Regions from separate parts of the Halopseudomonas sp. MFKK-1 genome, predicted to be linked through region 3. Evidence: predicted binding sites of a transcription regulator. Region 3 holds the regulator's gene; each other region holds the start of a gene.

Region 1 (6,246 bases), 1.9 Mb from region 3:
TCTTGCCGTCACGCTGGAAGATCTTGTGCTCGCGCACCGAAACAACCACATACAGATCACCGGCAGGGCCGCCATTAACACCGGCCTCACCTTCACCTGCCAGGCGGATACGGTCACCGGTATCAACACCGGCCGGAACCTTGACCGACAAGTTCTTCTGCTTCTCTACACGACCATTGCCGTGGCAGTCCTTGCACGGATCGGTAATCATCTTGCCGGTACCATGACAGCGCGGGCAGGTCTGCTGCACCGAGAAGAAGCCCTGCTGCATGCGTACCTGACCATGACCACCGCAGGTGGTACAGGTTGTCGGCGTGGTGCCCTTCTTCGCACCGCTGCCATCACAGGTTTCGCAGGCAACCAGGGTCGGCACACGAATGGTGACCGTGGTACCGCGCACCGCCTCTTCCAGATCCAGCTCCAGGGTGTAACGCAGGTCACTGCCGCGCTGCACGCTGGAACGTCCACGACCGCCGCCGCCACCGAAAATGTCACCAAATACATCGCCGAAGATATCGGAGAAGTTGGCGCCGCCGCCGCCAAAACCACCGGCACCGCCACCCATGCTCGGATCCACGCCGGCGTGACCATACTGATCGTAGGCGGCGCGCTTGTTGGCGTCGGTCAGCACTTCGTAGGCTTCGGTCGCTTCCTTGAACTTCTCTTCGGCATTCTCGTCATCCGGGTTACGGTCCGGATGGTATTTCATCGCCAGACGGCGATAGGCCTTTTTCAGCTCGGCCTCGCTGGCGCCCTTTTCGACCCCCAGCACTTCGTAATAATCACGCTTGGACATGTGTTCGACTTCCCTTACAGAGACACCCGGCACAAACGGCAACGCGGGAGAAGCTCCCGCGTTGCCAGGCAGAGTTGGAGGGCAACACACCGGACATGCCGTCGGTGCACCACCCTACCCGGTTCATCAAGGACCTACTTGTTGTCCTTGACCTCTTCGAACTCGGCGTCGACCACGTCGTCCGCATCGTTACCGGACTCCGCGCCCGCTGCCGGGCCTTCACCCTTGCCAGCCTGAGCCTGTTCGGCATACATCTTCTGGACCAGCGGGCCAGATGCCTCGGACAGGGCGTTGATCTTGGCCTCGATCTCTTCCTTGTCGCCGGTCTTGATCGCCGCTTCCAGATCGCTCAGCGCCGTTTCGATGGCAGCCTTCTCTTCATCAGTCGCCTTGTCGCCCGCCTCGGTCAGGGTCTTGCGAGTCGCGTGAACCAGCTGATCGGCCTGGTTGCGCACGGTTACCAGCTCTTCGAACTTGCGGTCTTCCTCAGCGTTGGCCTCGGCATCACGCACCATCTTCTCGATTTCGTCATCCGACAGACCAGAGGACGCCTTGATCACGATGGACTGCTCTTTGCCGGTTGCCTTGTCTTTGGCAGACACGTTGAGGATACCGTTGGCATCGATGTCGAAGCTGACCTCAATCTGCGGCACGCCACGCTGCGCCGGCGGGATGTCGGCCAGATCGAAACGGCCCAGCGACTTGTTCTGGCTCGCCTGCTTGCGCTCACCCTGCAGCACGTGAATGGTCACCGCAGTCTGGTTGTCGTCCGCAGTCGAGAACACCTGCGACTTTTTGGTCGGGATGGTGGTGTTCTTCTCGATCAGCGTAGTCATCACGCCACCCATGGTTTCGATACCCAGCGACAGCGGAGTAACATCCAGCAGCAGCACGTCTTTCACGTCGCCGGCCAGTACCGCACCCTGAATCGAGGCACCGATGGCAACCGCTTCGTCCGGGTTAACGTCCTTGCGCGGCTCCTTATTGAAGAACTCGGCAACGGTCTTCTGCACCAGCGGCATGCGAGTCTGACCACCAACCAGAATAACGTCGTTGATGTCAGACACATCCAGACCGGCATCCTGCATCGCGATGCGGCAGGGCTCGATGCTGCGCTTGATCAGATCTTCAACCAGCGACTCCAGCTTGGCACGCGTCACCTTGACGTTCAGGTGCTTCGGACCGGACGCATCTGCAGTGATGTACGGCAGGTTGACGTCGGTCTGCTGGCTGGAAGACAGCTCGATCTTGGCCTTTTCAGCCGCTTCTTTCAGACGCTGCAGCGCCAGCGGATCATTGTGCAGATCAACGCCGTTCTCTTTCTTGAACTCGTCTGCCAGGTAGTCGATCAGACGCATGTCGAAATCTTCACCACCCAGGAAGGTGTCACCATTGGTGGCCAGCACTTCGAACTGATGCTCACCGTCCACTTCGGCAATTTCGATCACGGAGACGTCGAAGGTACCACCACCCAGATCGTATACAACGATGGTGGAGTCGCCACGCGCCTTGTCCATGCCATACGCCAGTGCGGCTGCGGTCGGCTCGTTGATGATGCGCTTGACTTCCAGACCGGCGATACGACCAGCGTCCTTGGTAGCCTGACGCTGGCTGTCGTTGAAGTAGGCCGGAACGGTGATAACCGCTTCGGTAACCGGCTCACCAAGGTAATCCTCGGCGGTCTTCTTCATTTTCTTCAGTACTTCAGCAGACACCTGCGGCGGAGCCATTTTCTCGTCATTTACCTGAACCCAGGCGTCGCCATTGTCGGCCTTGACGATCTTGTACGGCACCAGCTTGATGTCTTTCTGAACGACGTCTTCTTCAAAGCGACGACCGATCAGACGCTTGACCGCGTACAGGGTATTCTGCGGGTTGGTAACCGCCTGACGCTTGGCCGACTGGCCAACCAGGGTTTCACCGTCGTTGGTGTAGGCGACGATCGACGGAGTGGTACGACCACCCTCAGCGTTCTCGATCACCTTGGCGGAACCGTTTTCCATAATAGAGACACAGGAGTTGGTGGTCCCCAGGTCGATACCGATAATCTTGCCCATAAGTTTCTCTCCGAATCTGACTGCCGCGTTTTGGTCAGCGGCGCTGTTCAACTATGCTTGAGCCCTTGATGGGGGCTGCCAAATCAATTTCAAGCCTGCTCGTCAATCGAGGGCGGGGCTCCCGCAGCCGGAGCCTTGCTGACGACGACCATGGCCGGGCGCAGCAGGCGACCACTGAGGGTGTAACCCTTCTGGAACACCTTGAGTACGGTGTTCGGCTCAACCGCGGTGCTTTCTTCCATCGCCATGGCCTGATGCAGTTCAGGATTGAAGGGCTCGCCCTCAGGCTGAACCGGGACTACCTGGAACCGCGCCAGGGTGTCGGCAAACATCTTCAGGGTCAGCTCAATACCCTCGCGCATCGGCTTGATCGCCGGATCATCAGCATTGGACAACTCCAGGCCGCGCTCAAGACTATCGATGATCGGCAGCAGATCATTGGCAAAACGCTCCAGCGCGAACTTGTGCGCCTTCTCGACATCCTGCTCGGCACGGCGACGCGCATTCTGCACATCAGCCGCCGCCCGCAGAGCCTGATCCTGAGCGGTAGCCAGCTGTTCTTCCAGACTCGCTACGCGCGCGGCAAGATCGCCTTCGGGCGTCGCAACGGTCTGATCGACCACGTCGTCCTGATCCTGCAGATCCGGTCTCTGTTCCTCTGCCATGTCTTTCTCCTGTCATAGGGTGGGCGTGTCTTTGCGCGCAATCGCCGCACACGCAGTCAATGATGAACGACCGGCCTCGCCGATCGCGTCTGGCAACCTATATGGGGACAGTCCACACAGCTTCAAGGGTCAATATCAATCAGTGTGCTCGTACTATTGCGGGGACTTGTCGCCACAAAGCAAACTACTGTATAAACAACCAGAACAATTTTCTCGGGAGCGCGCCATGCTGATCCACCTCGCGGTCAACAACTACGCCATCGTCGACACCCTGGAACTCGAGCTGGGCGGCGGCATGAGCGTGATTACCGGCGAAACCGGTGCAGGCAAATCCATCATGCTCGATGCACTGGCCCTCACCCTTGGCGATCGCGCCGACAGCGGCGCGGTTCGCCCCGGCGCCGACAAGGCCGACATCCTCGCCACCTTCGACATTCGCGACATTCCCGAAGCCCGCCAGTGGCTCGATGAGCGTGACCTGACGCAGGACGACGACCAGGTTATCCTCCGGCGCGTGATCACCGCCGAAGGCCGCTCACGAGGCTACATCAATGGCGCACCCTGCCCCCAGCAGGACCTGCGTGCCCTCGGCGAAATGCTGATCGACATTCACAGCCAGCATGAGCACCAGTCGCTGCTGAAAACCGATACCCATCGACGCCTGCTGGACGAGTACGCCGGCGCCGGCGAACTCGCGAGACAGGTTCAACTGGCGGCTCAGCGCTGCCGCCAGACCGAAAAGGCGCTACGCCAGGCCAGCCAGCAAAGCGAAGAACAGGCCGCTCGCCAGCAGCTGCTGACCTACCAACTGGACGAACTGGACAATCTGAGCCTGCAGGACGGCGAACTGGACGAACTGGAGAACGAGCAGCGTCAGCTCGCCAGCGCAGACCAGATCCTGCATTCCTGCCAGCAAGTCATCAACATCTGCAGCGAAAATGACGCAGGCAGCGTACTAGAAGCCCTGACCGCCAGCCTGAGTCGGCTGGACGCCTTTAAAAGCCACAGCCCGCAACTGGGTGAAGCCAGCGACATGCTCGCCAGCGCACAGATTCAGATCGAGGAAGCAGTCGGCGAACTGACCCGTTACCTCGACCACTTCGAGGCCGACCCTGAACGCCAGCAGTACGTGGAAGAACGCCTCAGCGCCATTTATGACCTGGCACGCAAGCACCGTATTCAGCCGCAGGAGCTACCCGCGCTGCAGCAGCAGTTGATCGACGAACTGGAAGGCCAGCAGCAACAAGCTGCCGACGCAGAGCGCCTGCAGGAAGAACTGGTTGCCTATCAGGCCCACTATCGCCAACTGAGCGAGAAACTGTCAGCACAGCGCAGCAAGGGAGCAGCCAAACTCGCCAAGGCAGTAACTCAGGAAATTCAGCGCCTGGGCATGCCCGGTGGCCGAATCGAGCTGCAGCTGACACCGTTGGACGCCGACAGCTACCCGGTAACCGGGCTGGAAACCGTCGAATTCCTGGTCAGTGCCAACCCCGGCCAGCCCGCCAAACCGCTGGCCAAGGTCGCATCTGGCGGCGAACTGTCACGCATCAGCCTCGGCATTCAGGTCATCACCGCACAGACGTCACGCGTCCCCACACTGGTGTTTGACGAAGTCGATGTGGGTATCGGCGGCCCGACCGCCGAGATCGTTGGCCAGCTGCTTCGCCAACTTGGCGCGCGCGGCCAGGTACTGACAGTCACCCACCTGCCGCAGGTCGCGGCTCAGGGGCATCAGCACCTGTTTGTACGCAAACAGCAGACCCGCAACAGCACACGCACCTGCATTGACCAGCTGGACGATAACGCCCGCGTGCAGGAAGTCGCCCGCATGCTTGGCGGCGTCGACCTGACCGACGAATCACTGGCCCACGCCCGCAAGCTGCTCAGCGTTGCACACTGAGCAGATATAAAAAAACCGGGCCAGGCCCGGTTTTTTGCACCAAAAATCAGTGCTTGCCCAATCTGAGGTTACTTGCCGCCTGCCTTGCGCACATACAGCACCAGATTGTGGTCAACCAGCTCGAAGCCGTGCTCCTTGACGATTTCGCGCTGACGGCGCTCGATTTCAGGATCGAAGAACTCGACCACTTCACCAGAGTCAACACAGACCATGTGGTCGTGGTGCTCGCCGTCGGCCAGCTCAAACACGGCGTGTCCGCCGTCGAAGTTGTGGCGCACGACCAGTCCGGCCGCTTCAAATTGCGTCAACACGCGATAGACGGTGGCCAGGCCAACGTCCTCGCCCGCCTCCATCAAAGCCTTGTAGACGTCCTCGGCACTCATGTGACGCTCGTTCGAACCGTCGAGCATTTGCAGGATCTTAACCCGAGGTAACGTGACCTTCAGGCCGGCTTTGCGGAGTTCTTGATTTTCAACCATGTCACTATTCTCGTTCAGCGCTTCGCAGGGCGGGATGAGTCGGGTATGATCAGGGCAATACAGCCATTCCAAAGATAGCGGATGTTAGCACGTGACGCGAAAAAGCTTTAATCGAATCCTTTTCATGCTGTTATGCAGTGTCTCTATCGGCCTTCTGGGTGGCTGCGGCGTGGTCCCCGGCATTTACAAGATCGATATCCAGCAAGGCAACGTTGTCACCCAGGAAATGGTTGACCAACTCCGCCCCGGCATGACCACCCGCCAGGTGCGCTTCATTATGGGCACTCCGCTGATCCAGGACACCTTCCACCCCAACCGCTGGGATTACCTGTACAGCATGGAATCGGGG
Region 2 (6,246 bases), 350 kb from region 3:
TTCGGGCTCGCAGAGGGCGCAGTCGATGCACTCGTCCGGGTGAATGACCAGGAAGTTCGGGCCTTCGTAGAAGCAATCGACCGGGCAGACCTCAACGCAATCGGTGTATTTGCACTTGATGCAGTTGTCGGTAACAACAAAGGTCATGGTGAGGTCTCCATTGAATCAGGCTGGCAAAATCTGGCGCGTAGTCTAGCAGTTTTTTTCCGGCGGTACAGAGCACCGCCGGGTTTTGCGCAGATTAAAGCGTAGTTCCAACGCGTTTGATGCAAATGAATATCATTTGCTGAATTTACGCCCACTCGCGTTTGAGCTTGTACAGCAGGTCCAGCGCCTGGCGCGGGCTGAGATCGTCCGGATCCAGTGCCTGGATCTGTTCGATCAGAGGGTGAGGTGCGCTGGCGAACAGATCAGTCTGGAACGGTTGCTCAGTGTTGCCTGCGGGCTTGCTGCCGTGCTGCTCCAGGCTCTGCTGCTCCAGTTGGGCGAGGTGTTCGCGGGCGCGCAGGATGACCGGACGCGGTACACCGGCAAGCTGGGCGACTTGCAGGCCGTAGCTCTGGCTGGCAGGGCCGGGCTGGACGTTATGCAGGAATACGATGCGTTCATTATGTTCGGTGGCGTTCAGGTGCACGTTGGCCACGCCTTCGTCGGTGTCGGCCATGCCGGTCAGCTCGAAGTAGTGCGTGGCAAACAGGGTGAAGGCGCGAACCTTGGCCAGATACTCGGCAGCAGACCAGGCCAGTGACAGGCCGTCGAAGGTGCTGGTGCCGCGGCCGACTTCGTCCATCAGCACCAGACTGGCGCTGGTGGCGTTGTTGAGGATGTTGGCGGTTTCGCTCATTTCGACCATGAAGGTTGAGCGGCCGCCGGCCAGATCGTCACTGGAACCGATGCGGGTGAAGATGCGGTCGACACAGGACAGCTCGACGCCTGCCGCCGGTACAAAGCTGCCGATATGGGCCAGCAGCACGATCAGCGCGGTCTGGCGCATGTAGGTGGATTTACCGCCCATGTTGGGGCCGGTAATCACCAGCATGCGGGTGTCGATGTCCAGGTCCAGATCGTTGGCCACGAAGGGCGTTTCCAGCACCTGCTCGACGACCGGATGACGGCCCTGACTGATCTTCAACTGGCTGCCCTCGATAAAGCGCGGGCGACTGTAATCGAGACTGCCGGCCCTTTCGGCGAGGGTGCAGAGCACATCAATTTCGGCCAGGCTGGCGGCAGTGGTCTGCAGTGCGGCAAGGTCCTCGTTGAGACGGTCGATCAGCTCGTCGTACAGTTGCTTTTCACGAGCCAGGGCGCGGCTGCGGGCCGACAGCGCCTTGTCTTCAAAGGCTTTCAGTTCCGGGGTAATGAAGCGCTCGGCGCCCTTCAGGGTCTGGCGGCGAATATAATCTGCCGGCGCCTGATCGGCCTGGCTGCGCGACAGTTCGATAAAGTAGCCGTGTACCCGGTTGTAGCCGACCTTGAGGGTGCTCAGCCCGGTACGCTCGCGCTCGCGGGTTTCCAGATCAATCAGATACTGGCCTGCGTTCTCGCTGATGTTCTGCAGCTCATCCAGCTCGGCGTCGAAACCGGGCTTGATCACGCCGCCGTCGCGCAGCACCGCGGGCGGGTTGTCGATCACGGCGCGTTCCAGCAGCTCGGCCAGCTCCGGGTAGGTGCGTACCTGCTCGGCCAGATTGCGCAGATGCGGTGTTTCCAGCGCCTGCATGCAATCCTGCAGTGCGGGCAGGGCGGCCAGCGCGTCGCGCAGGCGTGCCAGATCGCGCGGCCGCGCAGAGCGCAGGGCAACCCGGGCAAGGATGCGCTCGATGTCGCCGATGCCCTTGAGCTGCGGCTGAAGGTCGAGGTAGAACTGCTGGTCGAGCAGGGCGCTGATGCTGTCCTGGCGCGCACCCAGGACCTTGAGGTCCCGCAGGGGGCGATTCAGCCACCGCGCCATCAGGCGGCTGCCCATGGCCGTTGCAGTATGGTCGAGTACGTCGAGCAGGGTGTTGTCGCGGCCACCGGACAGGTTCTGGTCGATTTCCAGATTACGGCGGCTGGCGCTGTCGATAATCACGCTGTCTTCAAAACGCTCCTGAGCGATGCTGCGGATGTGCGGCAGGGCGGTGCGCTGGGTTTCCTTGGCATAGCTCAGCAGCGCACCGGCAGCGCCGAGGCCGAGGGTCAGGTCCTGACAGTCGAAGCCGACCAGATCCTTGGTGCCGAATTGCTGGGTGAGGGCCTTGAAGGCGCTGTCCTGATCGAACTCCCAGGGGGCGCGACGACGCACGGCGCGGCGGCGCTCGATTGGCGTGTTGCTTTCCCAGTCATCGGGAATCAACAGCTCGGCCGGTGCCAGACGTTCCAGCTCCCCGAGCAGAGTTTCCCAGCCGCGCAGTTCCATGACCACAAAGCGGCCACTGTTGATGTCGAGCGTAGCCAGGCCAAAGCCGCGCTCGGCGCCCACTAGCGCGGCCAGCAGGTTGTCGCGACGCTCATCGAGCAGCGCTTCATCGCTGACCGTGCCGGGGGTAATGATGCGGGCAACCTGGCGCTCGACCGGGCCCTTGCTGGTGGCCGGATCGCCAACCTGCTCACAGATGACAACCGACTCGCCCAGCTTGACCAGCTTGGCCAGATAGCCCTCGGCGGCATGGAACGGGATGCCGGCCATCGGAATCGGTTGGCCGCCGGACTGGCCCCTTGCGGTCAGGGTGATATCGAGCAGACGGGCGGCTTTTTTCGCGTCGTCGTAGAACAGTTCGTAAAAGTCACCCATGCGGTAGAACAGGAGCTGTTCGGGATGCTGCTGCTTGATGCTGAAGTACTGCTGCATCATCGGCGTGTGGGCGGAGGATTCGGTTTTGCTCTTTTTCATCAATGACTCGAAATATGCGGCAAAGGCGGTGTCACCGGGCGCGATGGATGCGCTGAGGGCGGTGGCTGAGACGCCGTTTCAGGTTGGCGCAAAGGGTATCACGTCGCTGGTGGCTGCTGCAGTGCTGCCGGCGACTCCGGCAGCAGGAACCCGAGGCGGCTGAATGTGGTCGCAGGGTATTCGCAGGCAGCGCGCCAACTGGCATGCTGTTGCCTGATATCCGTTCGTACAGGAGTGAACCATGTCGCATTATGACCCGCTGATCGACTCTGCCGCTGCGAGGCTTGGCAAAGTGCTGGAACAGCAGGGACTGCAGGTCAGCACCGCTGAGTCCTGCACGGGCGGAGGGATTGCCGAGGCAATAACCCGGGTGGCTGGCAGTTCGCGCTGGTTCGAGACCGGATTCGTCACCTACGCCAACGCCAGCAAAAGCCGTTGGCTTGGGGTGAACGCAGAGGTGATCGAGGCTCATGGCGCGGTCAGCGAGCCGGTGGTCAGAGCGATGGCGTCCGGAGCCAGGGAGGCTGCCGGGGCGGCGATGGCGGTTGCGGTCAGCGGTATTGCCGGCCCTGATGGCGGCAGTGCAGAGAAGCCGGTCGGGACCGTCTGGTTTGGCTGGGCCCTGGCCGACGGCAGCGTCGTCAGCGAGTGCAAGCGTTTCCAGGGCGGACGCCGAGAGGTGCGCGCCCAGACGGTGCTGCACGCTCTGGAACGGCTGGTCAAAGAGGCGCACAAGCAGCCTGCGAACCGGTTGTCAGTCTGAGTGAAATCGGGGGTAGGCGGGCCATTTTTTCTGTGGAATAATACTGACCAAATATACAGTAGTTGATCGGTCGGTCGCCGCGGTGCCCGCCCCAAGCCAAGAGGATGCGAAATGGACGAGAACAAAAAGAAGGCGCTGTCGGCTGCCTTGAGCCAGATTGAACGTCAGTTTGGCAAGGGCGCGGTAATGCGCATGGGTGATCACGAGCGCCAGGCCATTCCGGCCATCTCCACCGGCTCGCTCGGTCTGGATATCGCCCTCGGTATCGGCGGCCTGCCCAAGGGCCGTATTGTTGAAATCTACGGGCCGGAGTCCTCCGGTAAAACCACGCTGACCCTGTCGGTTATTGCCCAGGCGCAGAAGCACGGTGCAACCTGCGCCTTCGTTGATGCCGAGCACGCGCTGGACCCGGAGTATGCCGGCAAGCTGGGTGTCAACGTGGATGACCTGCTGGTGTCGCAGCCCGATACCGGTGAGCAGGCACTGGAAATCACCGACATGCTGGTGCGCTCCAATGCGGTTGACGTGATCATCGTCGACTCGGTGGCAGCGCTGGTGCCCAAGGCCGAAATCGAAGGCGAGATGGGTGATCACCACGTCGGTGTGCAGGCCCGTCTGATGTCCCAGGCGCTGCGCAAGATCACCGGTAACATCAAGAACGCCAACTGCCTGGTGATCTTCATCAACCAGATCCGCATGAAGATTGGCGTCATGTTCGGCAACCCGGAAACCACCACCGGTGGTAACGCGCTCAAGTTCTACTCTTCTGTGCGTCTGGACATTCGCCGTACCGGCGCGGTCAAGGAAGGCGACGAGGTTGTCGGCAGCGAGACCCGCGTCAAAGTCGTGAAAAACAAGGTGGCTCCGCCGTTCCGTCAGGCTGAATTCCAGATTCTGTACGGTACCGGCATCTACCACAACGCCGAGATCATCGATCTGGGCGTGCAGATTGGTCTGGTTGAGAAATCCGGCGCCTGGTACAGCTATCAGGGCAACAAGATCGGTCAGGGCAAGGCCAATGCAGCCAAGTTCCTGCAGGATAACCAGCAGATCGCGGATGAAATCGAGAAGGCCATCCGTGACCAGTTGCTGGCCAAGCCGGGCAAGGCCAAGGCGGAGGCTGAAGCCGATGCCGAGCTGGAAGGCTAAGAGCCGGGTTTGATGCGCCCGCGTACCGCGCTGGACAGTCCGGCAGCGATCCGTCGCTCCGCGATGGACCTGCTGGCGCGGCGTGAGCACAGCTACAGCGAGTTGTTGCGCAAGCTGCGCCAGCGAGGTGCGGCAACCGATGCGGCAGAGATTGAGCTGGACCGTCTGGTCGAAGATGGCCTGCTCAGCGATGCGCGTTTCTGTGAAGCCTATCTGTATGCTCGCAGCCAGCGCGGCTACGGGCCTGCTCGTCTGAAAGAAGAGCTGCGCCAGCGCGGTGTGGCCGAGGCGCTGGTTGAACGGACCCTTGCAGAGTTCGATCAGGACTGGACGGCACTGGCTCAGCGGGTGTTTGCCAAGCGCTTTCCGGAAGGCCGGGCGTCAGACCCGGCCGAGCGCAGCAAACAGCTTCGGTTTATGCAGTACCGGGGCTTTGGTAGTTTTCAGGCTGATTGACGAAGTCGATCAGTGTCCTCAGACCACCCTGGTCTCGTTCGTTGAAGTCAAAGCACAGACGGGTAAGCTCGCCCAGCTCCGGCTCATCGCTCTCCTGATCGCAGACACCCTGTTGCACAAAACCGCCTGATTTGCAGATATGGCCGAACCGGTCGTCCAGTTGGGCGAGTGCCTGCGCGGTCAGTGGTCGGTTCAGGCGCAGCATGTACTGGTCGTCTACACGTCGAGACGAGTGATAGTTGCTGTAGAAGTCGAGCACCACCTGCATTGCCTGTGCGGGGGATGAACACGGTGTCAGCAGGTTGATGTCGTCAGGCTTGATGTAGTGATTGTCGATCAGCTGGCTGCGAACAAACTGCAAAAAGGCCTGCCAGTACTGCCCGTCAGGCTGGTCCAGCAGGATGATGGGCACCATCGGGCTCTTGCCGGTCTGCACCAGCGTCAGCACCTCAAGCGCTTCATCCAGTGTGCCGAATCCGCCGGGACAGAGAATCAGCGCGTCCGCTTCCTTGACGAAGAACAACTTGCGCAGGAAAAAGAACCCGAATGACAGGTCGTGGCTGGTGCCATGCACTATGTTATTGGAGCGTTGCTCGAAGGGCAGGGTGATATTGAAGCCCAGGCTGTGATCCAGGCCGGCGCCCTCGTGGGTGGCGGTCATGATGCCGCCGCCGGCACCGGTGATGGCCATGTAATCGTTGGCGGCTAGCTCTTCGCCCATGGCTCTGGCAAGCGCATACAGGGGATGATCAATCGGGGTTCGCGCCGAGCCGAAAACGGTTACCTTGCGGCGACGCTTGAAGATTTCCATGCGCGAAAAGGCCTGCTCCATTTCGCGAATGGTGTGCAGCATGATCTTCGCGTCCCAGCGGTTACGATCCGCCTGGGCCATGCGAATCACGTCGAGCAGCATGTCCCGGTAGAGCGGTGCGTTTTCGCTTTCGGCGGCGCAGAGTTGAATGAGTTCGTCGACCTTGGCCGGGATCTCGCTGCTGCCGGTTTGCCA
Region 3 (6,246 bases):
GTGGCGGTCAAGCTGATCGTTGATCGTGAGCGCGAAATCCGTGCCTTTGTGCCTGAGGAGTTCTGGGAGGTGCATGCGCGCCTGAACACGCCCAAGGCAGAAAGTGTCCGCTTCGAGGTGGTCAAGCAGAACGGTGAGACCTTCCGCCCGACCAACAAGGCGCAGACCGATGCCGCGCTGGCGGTGCTTGAAAAGGCGGCCTACAAGGCGGTCAAGCGTGAGGACAAGCCGACCAGCTCGCGTCCGAATGCGCCCTTTATTACCTCCACACTGCAGCAGGCTGCCAGTACGCGCCTGGGTTTCAGTGTGAAGAAAACCATGATGATGGCCCAGCGTCTCTACGAGGCGGGTTACATCACCTATATGCGTACCGACTCGACCAATCTGTCGGCGGATGCCATTGCGATGGCGCGCAGCTATATCGAAAGCAACTTTGGCGACGCCTACCTGCCGGAAAAGCCGAACCTGTACAGCAGCAAGGAAGGCGCGCAGGAAGCACACGAAGCCATCCGTCCTTCCGACGTCAAGCTCAAGCAGACCGATCTCAAAGGCATGGAGCGCGATGCTGAACGTCTGTATGAGTTGATCTGGCGTCAATTTGTGGCGTGTCAGATGACGCCGGCCAAGTACCTGTCGACCAGTATCCAGGTAGCCGCTGGCGAGTTTGAGTTGCGTGCCAAGGGCCGCATTCTCAAGTTTGACGGCTATACCCGGGTGATGCCGCAGCAGGGCAAGGGCGGCGAAGACGAGGTGTTGCCGGAGATCAAGGTTGATGATGTGCTGGCGCTGCAGGGCCTGGACCCCAAGCAGCACTTCACCAAGCCGCCGGCGCGCTACGCCGAAGCCAGCCTGGTCAAGGAGCTGGAAAAGCGTGGCATTGGCCGCCCTTCGACCTATGCGTCGATTATTTCCACGATTCAGGATCGTGGCTACGTGACCCTGAATAACCGCCGGTTCTACGCCGAGAAGATGGGCGATATCGTTACCGAGCGCCTGAACGAGAGCTTCCCGAACCTGATGGACTATGGCTTTACCGCGAAGATGGAGGAGTCACTGGATGACGTCGCTCACGGTGAAGTGCTGTGGAAGCAGGTGCTGAATAATTTCTATGCCGATTTCAGTGCCAAGTTGAGTGCCGCCTCTGCGTCTGGTGAAGATAAGGGGATGCGCGCGAATCAGCCGACGATGACCGATATCCCGTGTCAGGATTGTGGTCGACCGATGATGATTCGTACGGCCTCGACGGGTGTGTTCCTCGGCTGTTCCGGTTATGCCCTGCCACCGAAAGAGCGTTGCAAGGCGACCATTAACCTGGTGCCGGGCAATGAAGTGGCGGCAGATGACGAAGAAGGCGAGTCTCGCGTGCTGCGTGGCAAGCATCGTTGCGCTATCTGCGGCACCGCGATGGACAGTTATCTGATCGACGAGCGGCGCAAGTTGCATGTCTGTGGTAACAACCCGGATTGCTCGGGTTTCGAGATCGAGACAGGTCAGTTCAAGATCAAGGGCTATGACGGTCCAACCCTTGAGTGCGACAAGTGCGGCAGCGAAATGCAGCTCAAGACCGGCCGTTTCGGCAAGTATTTCGGCTGTACCAACAGCGAGTGCAAGAACACCCGCAAGCTGCTGCGTAACGGTGAGGCCGCGCCGCCGAAAGCGGATCCGGTGCCGATGCCGGAACTCAAGTGTGAAAAGGTTGATGATGTATACGTACTGCGCGACGGTGCTTCCGGCCTGTTCCTGGCTGCAAGCCAGTTCCCGAAAAACCGGGAAACCCGGGCGCCTCTGGTCAAGGAGCTGATTCCGCACAAGGCGGAGATTGATCCGAAATACCACTTCCTGCTGGATGCGCCGGTGGCTGATCCTGACGGCAATCCGACTGTCGTGCGCTACAGCCGCAAGACCAAGGAGCAGTACGTGCAGACCGAAGTTGAGGGTAAGCCCACAGGATGGCGGGCTTTCCATGATGGCAAGCAGTGGTCGGTGGATGACGGCCGCAGCAAGAAGGCCAAGCGGTAAGGCAGGCAACTATGGCTAATGAAGTCTATACCCGCACCAATCAGGCGTTGTATTTTGCCCGCCGTGCGATCGAGTCCTGGCAGCAGGCAGAGCAGAGCGACGCGATCGATGCACTGACGCAGGCGCAGTATCATCGTGAGCATGCGGTCTTTCATCTCTACCGGGGCGTATTGGCGCTGATTCATGAGGTGGCAGACCGGTACCGCTGGCCGCTGGTTGATGCGCGTCAGGTCGAATCGGTGCTGGTACCCGCGGTAGTCAGTCGGTTTCCCGGTCCCGAGCTGGCGGAACTCACCGAGCTGGCTGACAGCGCTGGTACCTGGTTGGCCGGTGTCATTGCCGCCTGGCAGCGATTGCAGGCACCGCCGCAGCCGGTCGACAACTCGACCAACTCGCTGATTGCCACCAGTGCCACGCCGGTCACCGAGTGGACCAGTGTGCAAGCCGAGGAAGCCCTGCAGGAGGTTTCCCGTCGCGTACGTGCCTATCGCGACGGCATGCAGGAATGGTGAAGGCGGTATCGCGGATGCCGTGAGTACGGCGCTGTGTTACACTGCGCGCAGTTCAGACAGGAGATATCCGCAATGCCTTCACCCTTCCTTGAAATCGTCGAGCTCGCCAATGGCAAGGTTGCTCTGCGCCGTTCCGACGAAGAGGGTGAGCCGTTGGTGGTGATCGAGTTTTCCCGCGATGCGCGGGAATATCTGCAGGAAAGCTATATTGAAGTTGCCAAGGCGATGATCAGTGCCGGTATGCAGGCCGCTGGCCAGATGATGGATGAGGATGACGACGGCGACGCCATCCCTGAAAGCCGTGTCCTGCATTAATCGACACCGCGATAGTTCAAAGGCCAGCATTGAGCTGGCCTTTTTTGTATCTGTTTTCAGCCCAGATGGACGTTCAGGCTGTGGCAGCGGCCGGCCTGGGCCGCTCGTTCCAGGCGCGGGGCAATGCAGCTGTCGTGATCAAGCCAGCTGACAACGGTATGGCTGCCGCCCATCCTGAGCAGGTCGCAGCAGAGTTTGAGGCTGTCCATGCCGGCCTTGGAGCGCACGATCATGATGCGTTGAGGGTCGAGGTTGGCGCCGCGAAGCCATTGCTGGCTGAGTGCAGCGGGCGGGTCGATCAGGGTAAGCCAGCGCCGGCTGTCTTTCTGGCTCAGTTCGCGCAGCACCGGGGCCAGCCACTGCAGGCACTGGCGGGCGCTGCCATGCAGGGTCATCTCGCTGTAACTGCCATCCTGTTCATCATCCTGCGGCAGTGCCTGTGCTGGCTGCGCAAAGGCACGGTGCTTCAGGCGTGTTGCCATCAGGGCGTTGTGAAACAGGTCGGTCTGGGTCAGGGTCTGTTGCTCGGTGCGGGCGTACTGCATGATCAGCTCCTCAGCGGCGGATAACTCCGACGCTTAAACCTTCAATGGTAAGTTCCTGTTCTGCAAGGTCGATCTCAATCGGCCTGAAGTCCGGGTTTTCTGCAATCAGCGAGACCTTGCGGCCCTGGCGCTGAAAGCGTTTTACCGTGACTTCTTCTCCTATGCGGGCCACTACGACCTGCCCGTTACGGACTTCGCTGGTACGGTGTACTGCCAGCAGGTCGCCGTCCATGATGCCGATGTCTTTCATGCTTTCCCCATGGACCCGCAGAAGGTAGTCGGCGCGGGGGGTGAAAAAGTCGGGGGAGATACGGCAATGGTCTTCGATATTTTCAAGCGCCAGAATCGGCGCACCGGCTGCCACTTGACCGATCACCGGAAGCTGGTCATCACTGGCTTCGCTATCCGATTCCGGCAGGCGAATACCGCGCGAGGCGCCGGGGATCATCTCGATAGCGCCCTTGCGGGCCAGGGCGCGCAGATGGTCTTCGGCTGCGTTGGGCGACTTGAAGCCCAGAGTCTTGGCAATATCGACGCGCGTCGGCGGGTAGCCGTTGCTGTCCATGTATTCCTTGATGAACGCCAGAACCTGCTGTTGTCGCGCGGTAAGTTTCTGCATGGCGGGTTGCCTGTGTTTTTATCCAGTAACTGAGATTATATACAGTTGTTTTGCTCCGGCAACCCCTAATTTTCGTGTCGCTGTTCACCGGTTTGCCAAAGGGAGGATGGGATTTACGTGGGCGGGGAGGTAGTCTGGGGTTGACACTAAAATCGTTTTAAACGTATGTTTGAAACGAATGTTTGCCTCACTTGGGGGAGCGCATGGCGCAGTCCGACACGGTCAAGCGAATACTTGACGCCGCAGAACAGCTTTTTGCCGAAAAGGGTTTCGCGGAAACCTCTCTACGTCTGATCACCAGCAAGGCAGGCGTCAATCTGGCCGCGGTCAACTACCATTTTGGCTCAAAGAAGGCATTGATTCAGGCCGTGTTCGTCCGGTTCTTGGACCCCTTCGTCAGCAGCCTTGAGAAGGAACTGGATCTGCGCGAGTCGCGTGACAAGGGCGCGCCACCCAGTCTTGAGGTTCTGCTCGAAATGCTGGTTCAGCAGGCGCTGGCAGTGAAGCCGCGCAACGGCCATGACCTCTCAACCTTCATGCGGTTGCTAGGGCTCGCATTCAACCAGAGCCAGGGCCATCTGCGCAAATACCTCAGCGAGGTGTATGGCAAGGTATTTCAGCGTTATATGCAGCTTCTGGTCAGTGCTGTGCCGGGCATCCCTCCGCAGGAGCTGTTCTGGCGCGTTCACTTTATGCTCGGCAGCGCGGCCTTCACCATGTCCAGCATGAAGGCGCTGCGTGCGATTGCGGAGGCGGAGCTGGGCGAGCCGCGTCCGGTCGACGATGTGTTGCGGCTGATGGTTCCGTTCCTGGCAGCCGGAATGCGCGCCGAGAGCGCGACGTTGAGCCGGCCCGAGGCGATGGCGCTGTAACCTGCATTTACCTCCGCTGCGCTGTCCGCTAAGGTGTGCGCAGCGCTGGAGGTGACATGCAGCTCGATCATATTCATATTTCCCTGAACGATCAGACCCTGGTTGGCTTCTGCGCTGGCGAGGTTGTCTGTCGTTATGCCGTATCCACAGCGCTTAATGGCCCTGGCGAGCAGGAAGGGTCTGGCTGCACGCCGCGCGGCGCCCATCGGGTGCGCGCTCGAATCGGCGATGGTCAGCCGCTGGGTGCCGTGTTCATCGGCCGGCGTCCCACCGGGGAGGTATGGACCCGGGCGCTGGCGGAGCAATTTCCCGAGCGTGACTGGATTTTGACCCGAATTCTCTGGCTCTGCGGTGAGCAGGTCGGATTCAACCGCGGTGGCCGGGTTGATTCTCAGCGCCGCTATATCTATCTGCATGGTACCGGCGACGATCAGCCGATGGGTGCGCCGCTGTCCCATGGCTGCATTCGTCTGCGTAATGCCGACATGCTGGAACTGTTCGAGCGCACGCCGGTCGGTTGTAGCGTTCAGATTGACGCGCAGTGATGATGCGCTGTCGTTTTCAGGAGAAGCAATATTGAAACAGGGTGCCTTGATGCTGGATCTGCCTGGCCTTTGGCTGGAAGCAGAGGACAGGCAGTTGTTGCGTCAGCCGGAAGTCGCCGGCTTGATCTTGTTTGCGCGCAATACAGAATCGCCGCGCCAGGTCGCCGAGCTGGTAAGGGCCATCCGCAAGGAGCGCCCGGACATGCTGATAGCGATAGACCAGGAAGGCGGGCGCGTTCAGCGCCTGCGCCGTGACGTACTCAGGCTGCCCGCGCTGGCCGACGTCGCTGCGGTGGCTGACGCGCAGGCTGACGCGGTGGCCCGGGCTGCTGCCTGGGTAATGGCGACCGAGATGCTGGCCTGTGGTATCGATATCAGCTTTGCGCCGGTTCTTGATCTTGATTACGGTCGTAGTCAGGTGATCGGTAATCGCTCGCTGGGCGGCGATCCTGATCGGGTGGCACGTCTCGCCAGTGCCTATATTGATGGTCTGCACGCGGCGGGTATGGCGGCCACCGGCAAGCACTTCCCTGGCCACGGCTGGGCCGAGGCGGATTCGCACTTTGCGCTGCCGGTGGATGAGCGCTCGCTGGACGGTATTCGGCGTACCGATCTCGTACCGTTTGCGAGGCTGGCCGGCAAGCTGGACGGCATCATGCCGGCCCACGTGGTGTATTCGCAGGTTGATGCGTTGCCCGCCGGATTCTCGACCCGCTGGCTGCAGGACATCCTGCGCGCAGAGCTGGGTTTTGATGGCGTCATTTTCAGTGATGACCTGACCATGGCTGGTGCGCATGCGGTCGGCGGTATGGCCGAGCG

Evidence for each region. Region 3 encodes LexA, which represses DNA repair genes until DNA is damaged. Its sites were predicted from a motif close to CTGTNTNNNNANACAG; they were not measured.
Region 1: a site for LexA is predicted at 3,706-3,721, ahead of recN (DNA repair protein RecN). Genes of this name have one in related genera too.
Region 2: a site for LexA is predicted at 3,679-3,694, ahead of recA (recombinase RecA). Genes of this name have one in related genera too.

Annotation. Positions count from the first base shown of each region.
Region 1 is NZ_CP114836.1:1,694,591-1,700,836, reverse strand. Features, by position in the region: gene dnaJ (molecular chaperone DnaJ) at 1-796, opposite strand, end outside; gene dnaK (molecular chaperone DnaK) at 931-2,853, opposite strand; gene grpE (nucleotide exchange factor GrpE) at 2,943-3,518, opposite strand; gene recN (DNA repair protein RecN) at 3,745-5,418, shown strand; gene fur (ferric iron uptake transcriptional regulator) at 5,487-5,897, opposite strand; partial or broken gene O5O48_RS07885 (outer membrane protein assembly factor BamE) at 6,022-6,246, shown strand, end outside.
Region 2 is NZ_CP114836.1:92,555-98,800, reverse strand. Features, by position in the region: gene fdxA (ferredoxin FdxA) at 1-147, opposite strand, end outside; gene mutS (DNA mismatch repair protein MutS) at 293-2,872, opposite strand; gene O5O48_RS00490 (hypothetical protein) at 2,859-3,035, shown strand; gene O5O48_RS00485 (CinA family protein) at 3,114-3,635, shown strand; gene recA (recombinase RecA) at 3,747-4,784, shown strand; gene O5O48_RS00475 (regulatory protein RecX) at 4,797-5,240, shown strand; gene O5O48_RS00470 (LOG family protein) at 5,200-6,246, opposite strand, start outside.
Region 3 is NZ_CP114836.1:3,584,774-3,591,019, reverse strand. Features, by position in the region: gene topA (type I DNA topoisomerase) at 1-2,019, shown strand, start outside; gene O5O48_RS16610 (DUF6586 family protein) at 2,031-2,531, shown strand; gene O5O48_RS16605 (hypothetical protein) at 2,604-2,846, shown strand; gene sulA (SOS-induced cell division inhibitor SulA) at 2,903-3,391, opposite strand; gene lexA (transcriptional repressor LexA) at 3,402-4,010, opposite strand; gene O5O48_RS16590 (TetR/AcrR family transcriptional regulator) at 4,214-4,882, shown strand; gene O5O48_RS16585 (L,D-transpeptidase) at 4,939-5,427, shown strand; gene nagZ (beta-N-acetylhexosaminidase) at 5,477-6,246, shown strand, end outside.